DNA from 3 places in the Citrobacter sp. Marseille-Q6884 genome. Region 1 is predicted to be linked to each of the others. Evidence: predicted binding sites of a transcription regulator. Region 1 holds the regulator's gene; each other region holds the start of a gene.

Region 1 (2,206 bases):
TCCAGCATCAGCGCGACGGAGCAATATTTCTCCGCAGAAAGGTCAACGGCACGAGACACAGAAGCGTCTTTCAGATCATTGCCCGTGACGATGAAATGCAGATTGATATGAGTGAACAGACGCGGCGCCTCTTCACGGCGCTCAGAGGTGAGCTTCACTTCGCAGTTGGTCACGTCCTGGCGGCCTTTTTGCAGGATCGACACTACATCAATCGCGCTACACCCACCCGCAGCCATTAATACCATTTCCATCGGGCTCGGCGCTTTATCACCGGAGTTACCGTCCATCAAAATTTGGTGGCCTGAGGCGGACTCACCGAGGAAGGTTAACCCCTCAACCCACTTTACACGCGCTTGCATATTTCGTAACTCCAATGTTTCAATTTTCCTGACAGATTACGCGCACATAACAATTCTCGCAACGGAAGGCGACCTGCGTCATGCTGAAGCGAGACACCAGGAGACACACGGCGAAAGCTATGCTAAAACAGTCAGGATGCTACAGTAATACATAGACGTACTGCATGTATGCAGAGGACATCACATTACAGGCTGCAGCATTCTTTTTAGCAGCCCCCTTCCCAGGTAGCGGGAAGCACATTTTGGCAACCCAGAGGCAGCGTCGTTTTCTGGCTCTGGAGACAGCTTATAACAGAGGATAACCGCGCATGGTGCTTGGCAAACCGCAAACAGACCCGACTCTCGAATGGTTCTTGTCTCATTGCCATATTCATAAGTACCCATCGAAGAGCACGCTGATTCACCAGGGTGAAAAAGCGGAAACGTTGTATTACATCGTTAAAGGCTCAGTGGCAGTACTGATTAAAGATGAAGAAGGAAAGGAAATGATCCTCTCTTATCTGAATCAGGGCGATTTTATTGGTGAACTGGGCCTGTTTGAAGAAGGCCAGGAACGTAGTGCCTGGGTTCGCGCTAAAACCGCATGTGAAGTCGCTGAAATTTCATACAAAAAATTTCGCCAATTAATCCAGGTGAACCCGGATATTCTGATGCGCCTGTCATCTCAGATGGCTCGTCGTCTGCAAGTCACGTCCGAAAAAGTGGGCAACCTTGCCTTCCTGGACGTTACCGGTCGTATCGCTCAGACGCTGTTGAATCTGGCGAAACAACCTGATGCGATGACCCACCCGGACGGTATGCAGATCAAAATCACCCGTCAGGAAATTGGCCAGATTGTAGGTTGTTCCCGTGAAACCGTTGGTCGCATCCTGAAGATGCTGGAAGATCAGAATCTGATCTCCGCGCACGGTAAGACCATCGTCGTCTACGGCACGCGTTAATCCCATCGTAATGGCGCGTTACCACGTAATGCGCCATTTTTGTTTACACCGATGTGGCGAAGACTGATCTATCACCCCGAAATCAACTACGCACTACGACAAACACTGGTGCTGTGTTTACCTGTGGCTGTCGGTCTTATCATTGGTCAGCTTCATCTGGGGCTCCTCTTTTCCCTCGTCCCCGCCTGTTGCAACATTGCCGGTCTTGATACACCGCATAAGCGTTTTTTCAAACGCCTGATTATTGGCGCATCGCTGTTTGCTGGCTGCAGTTTGGTCATGCAATTGCTGCTGGCGCAGGAAATTCCGCTACCGCTAATCCTTACCGGCCTGACGCTCATTCTCGGCGTTACCGCAGAATTAAGTCCGCTGCATGCGCGACTGTTGCCGGCCTCGCTGATTGCCGCGATTTTCACGCTGAGTCTGGCAGGAAACATGCCCGTCTGGGAGCCCTTGCTCATCTATGCGCTGGGTACATTGTGGTACGGCCTGTTCAATTGGTTCTGGTTTTGGTTGTGGCGTGAGCAACCGCTGCGTGAATCCCTCAGCCTGCTGTACCGGGAACTGGCCGATTACTGTGAAGCAAAATACAGTCTGCTGACCCAGCACATTGATCCTGAAAAAGCCCTGCCCCCGTTGCTGGTCCGTCAACAGAAAGCGGTGGATCTCATTACCCAGTGCTATCAGCAAATGCACATGCTTTCAGCGCACCATAACAACGAATACAAACGTCTGCTGCGGGCTTTTCAGGAAGCGCTGGATTTGCAGGAGCATATCTCAGTCAGTCTTCACCAGCCGGAAGAGGTACAAAAACTGGTCGAGCGCAGCCATGCGGAACAGGTGATTCGCTGGAATGCGCGAACCGTCGCCGCTCGCCTTCGCGTGCTGGCTGATGACATTTTGTAT
Region 2 (2,206 bases), on a different contig from region 1:
ATGGCGGTGTTGCCTTATCCGGTCTGACGATTGCAGACCGGATAAGCGTTTCACTGTCTGTGGCGTTATTTACCGCCCAGCCCTTTTTTCGCCAGCTCTTCTTTAAAGTTATCGCGGGTGATCAACACCACATCCGTCACTTCCGTAAAGACTGGCGGTTCCGCGCCTTTGGTCACCCAGTTGTAGAGCATTTCGCTGGATTTGTAGCCGTGAACGTCCGGGCTTGGCAACAATGAACCATAAAATCCGGTCGCTTCACCTTTCGACAGTTCGCTCACCGCATCAACGCCGTTAATGCCGATACCAATCACGTTAGGTGCTTTAAAGCCCTGACCTTCCGTCGCGCGAACGCCACCCAGTACGGTGTTGTCGTTCATGCCGACAATCAGCCAGTGTTTCACTTCAGGATGCTGAACCAGCATGGAGTTTGCGGCGTCGAATGCGCCGGGGATGTCATTCGATTTGGTAGGTACCTGGTAGATCTGTTTTTCCGGGAAGCCTGCAGCTTTCAGCGCGGCCATTGAACCTGACGTGCGGCGGCGCGCGGTATCCAGTTCATTCGCGGTGATGGCCATGACGGCGGTGGATTTCACATCCCAGCCGCGCTTCTGCATTTCGTTGTACAGCTCTTGTCCCTGGCGCTCACCAATTTTGGTCGCAGCCATCATCACCAGCGGCACGGTATCCATCGGTTTACCTTTGGCATTGGCGAACTGGTCATCCACGGCGATAACCTTCATGTCGTAGCCACGTGCCTTGGCCATAATGGCAGGCCCGAGTTTCGGATCCGGCGTACAGATAACAAACCCTTTCGCCCCGCTTGCCGCCAGGCTGTCGATGGCATTAAGGGTTTTCTCTCCGTCCGGCACCGCAATTTTAATCACTTCAAAACCAAGATCTTTGCCCGCTTTATCCGCAAACTTCCACTCTGTCTGGAACCACGGCTCCTCCGGTTGTTTGACCAGGAAACCGAGCTTCATGGATTCAGCAATAGCGGATTGTGACATAACCGCGGCCAGACCGATGGCCGCCAACGCTTTAGTGAATTTGTGCATGGTTAACTCCAGCTTTAACGTTCTTTTATGTAGGGTAATATCAGACTATTTTTTGTAATTCGGACGTAAAACAAGGCATTACCTTTTATTGATAAGATCAACGCCAGTGCTGGAGTAGTTGTAGCGGGAAATTGATTCTCCATAAGAGAGCGGCATCACACCACAGAATTACAGTAATTGCGTACATAAATTCAGTGGGAAATGACATAAAAAAGCAGCATTTTTTTGGCGCAGAAAACGGGATATAGCAGATTAATCCATAAGGTCAGCCAGTGCGTCCTTGTCCCCGAATTCCGCAACATTGACATATTCACTGTCCGTCACCTTTTTCTCACATTCATCTCAGCACCACACGTCGGGTTATTCAGATAAACCCAACATGAAATACCAAATTATTACGGCGGGTTGATTTTTGGAATTCTGCAAAACTGATCTGGCGCAAAAATGAAATTAATACCCTGACGTTAAAATCACGTTTCGCACAGGAAATTTACCATTAAATGCATTAATATCAGCACATTAAATAAAATCCCATTATTTATCTCACCGCGAAAACGAATATAACGGCATGACAATATGTAAAAAAACATAAATACGAAGATTTAAGGATTTTCTTATACCCATACTGGCGTTATGCTTATTTTCGACAGGCAACGTATTGCCTCTTGGATCACATAAAGGACCGGCGGAACGGATTTATTCTGCTAACAGTATTACATGTACGTCGATGTGAAGTGCAACGACAGCCCGTTGTACTGGCGTGAGTGACGTACATCCTCCTTTCTGGAAATAAGGATATTGATATGGCTGCAGTTGGAATTGTTCACAAACTGAACACGCAAATGAACCTCGAGTTTTATGCGTCGAATCTCTACCTTCACCTCAGCGAATGGTGCTACGAGCACAGTCTGACAGGCACCGCGACGTTTCTGCGCACGCAGGCTCAAAGTAACGTCACGCAAATGATGCGCGTCTTTAATTTTATGAAAAACGCGGGGGCAAACCCTATCGTTAAAGCCATTGATGTGCCCGGCGATGAACTGACGTCTCTGGAAGAATTATTTCAGAAAACGCTGGATGAATATCAGCAGCGTTCCAGAACGTTGTCGCGCTTAGCAGACGAAGCAGAAGCATTAAACGATGCGCCTACC
Region 3 (2,206 bases), 870 kb from region 1:
GAAGCCCAGGCGTTAAAGAAGAAGCCCAGGCCAAACGAGAAGTGAGAAGCCGGATCCCCTTCACAGGAATTCAGTTCCCCCAGAGTACGAAACGCGCCCATCCCTTGAGTGGTAGGCGCATGAAACATGCGTGCAGCCCCAGCGCCAACACCGACGCCTACCAGCGCGCCGATGATGAGCGATTTTATTAATATTATCAGGAACATATTTATGCCTTTTAGTAGTGAATCAGCGTTGCGTGACGAAATCCACTTTGTCGAGATTAATGGCAGTCACGTTGACGGTCACATCCAGCTCTACGCTGAACGTGCGTCGCTCCCGGCGCAAAAAGAAGAATAAAAAGGCCTCCTTTCGCACCGTTTCACGCGCTTGAACAACCTGCACATCCTGTGGCTCAATACGCAGTAAAATATGCGGTGACGCCTTCATCACCGCGGCCTGAACATGGTTCAGGGCATCGGCAAACGCGCGGGCTTTAGCGTCGCCTTTACCAGTCACTCTCACCGTCGTGGTGAATTGCTCTTTCATACTTACGCGCCGTGTTTCTTTTGCCAGGCCTGCACCAGGCGCTCACCGAGTTCTTCTTTATCCATAAAGCCGAATCCCAGCACATTGCAGCCTTCATTGATGGCGGTTACGCCCTCATCAACCGAGCGCATGCCGTATTTCGCTTTGTAGCCATGTTTGGTCTGCGCAGTAATGGCGCCCGCGCCGCCGCTGCCGCAAAACGAGATGCCGAAGGTGGCGTTTTCCGCTTTCATGACGTCACCTAACTTCATATCCGCCGCCACACCCGGCACCACCACCGCGCGGCCACCCGCTTTTTCGACGCCGGCTGCCACTTTCTGACCTTTACCCAGACGATCGCCAATCACTACCGTAATTTGTTCCATCTTTTGCTCCTTAAAGGTTGTCTTTTGCGACTTCGAAATGCACCGACAGCAGCCAGGCTTCTTCCTCAGGAAGATTGCCAAACGCCGCGACGACATCGCGGGCAAGCGCCATTGATTCGGCTGAAATTTCATCAAATAAGCTGGCATCGACGTCTGGCAAAGGCTCGCCCGTCACCGAGCGATGAGCCATGGCGCGTACATGCGATGTCAGCATTTGTTCCTGTACCGCGTTGGGAATGATGTGGCGTTCACGCAGCAAGGCATACACCTGCGCCAGCATGCGGTCGGCCAGTGCCGCCGACTCCCCCATCTCATTCATTACAGCTCCGTTATTCACTCGTCTTACCCCGCTAATGGCTCTGTCGATAAATTAGCGACGAAGGTTAAAAGTTTGTAGCGAGTTGTTTTCCACTTCGAAGTGGAAAGGGATGCAGCGATAGTGATCTGTGCCTCAAAAAGCGCCGGATCCACGATTTATCGCTGGAAGAATGTGATTGAGCTCGCAAGAGGAACACGGAAAACAGCGTTGAAGACGAACAATAAAAGGATGATGAAAACGAAAAAATGTGATGGGTATAACGTTTACTTATGGGGAAATTGTGCGGGTGGGGCTGCGTATTATCCGGCCTACAGGTTACGTAGGCCGGATAAATAAATTAACGGTACTTCTTATGGTATGCGTTGCGGGTCGTTTTCAACTCTTCCGCTGCGGCTTTCGCCTCTTTGACCTTGCCTTCGTTCGCCAGTTTTAGCGCGCCGTCAATCTGACCGATCAGGGTGTCAAAACCGTGGCGGAAATCTTTCATCTCCGGGCTGTCCGGGGATTTGCTTTCCAGCTTCGGGGGTGTTCCCTTTTGGGCATCCAGCGCGGCTGCACGCATTTTGGTTAACGCGCCTTTGAGTTCAGTCGCATTATCCGTTTTTTCGACGATTTTCAGGTTGTCGTTGAGGATCCCCATATCATCTTCGAGATCGGCTGCAAACGCAGAAGAGCCAAGAACCAGCGTTGAAGCCGCGACGATCGCTAACAGGTGTTTACGCATTGCTCACTTCCTTTTTATTATTAAAAAATAACGCCAGATACCCTCAGCCCTTCGCGCTGCAGCGTGAAGAATGACGGGTATCACTGTCCGGCGATTTTCATCTCCGGTAACAGTACAGAACCACACTGTATATTACTGCGTGTTTCAATATCGTTACCCACGGTCACGATATTGCGCCACATCTCTTTTAAGTTACCGGCGATGGTAATTTCACTCACCGGATACTGAATTTCGCCGTTTTCGACCCAGAAGCCAGCCGCACCGCGCGAG

What was found. Region 1 encodes CRP, which controls carbon source genes, mostly activating them, when cyclic AMP is high. Its sites were predicted from a motif close to ATGTGANNNNNNTCACAT; they were not measured.
Region 2: N7268_RS19345 (arabinose ABC transporter substrate-binding protein) is a predicted target of CRP. The motif match lies at 1,199-1,216, and genes of this name have one in related genera.
Region 3: N7268_RS07825 (glycine dehydrogenase) is a predicted target of CRP. The motif match lies at 1,382-1,399, and genes of this name have one in related genera.

The regions. Positions count from the first base shown of each region.
Region 1 covers NZ_CAMDRE010000001.1:775,844-778,049, forward strand. Annotated here, with positions in the region: gene N7268_RS03795 (OsmC family protein) at 1-359, opposite strand, end outside; gene crp (cAMP-activated global transcriptional regulator CRP) at 668-1,300, shown strand; gene N7268_RS03805 (YccS/YhfK family putative transporter) at 1,352-2,206, shown strand, end outside.
Region 2 covers NZ_CAMDRE010000002.1:855,169-857,374, reverse strand. Annotated here, with positions in the region: gene N7268_RS19345 (arabinose ABC transporter substrate-binding protein) at 66-1,055, opposite strand; gene N7268_RS19340 (non-heme ferritin-like protein) at 1,859-2,206, shown strand, end outside.
Region 3 covers NZ_CAMDRE010000001.1:1,647,940-1,650,145, reverse strand. Annotated here, with positions in the region: gene N7268_RS07840 (DUF4311 domain-containing protein) at 1-206, opposite strand, end outside; gene N7268_RS07835 (DUF4312 family protein) at 229-528, opposite strand; gene N7268_RS07830 (SFCGS family glycine-rich protein) at 531-893, opposite strand; gene N7268_RS07825 (glycine dehydrogenase) at 904-1,212, opposite strand; gene cybC (cytochrome b562) at 1,550-1,936, opposite strand; gene pmbA (metalloprotease PmbA) at 2,017-2,206, opposite strand, start outside.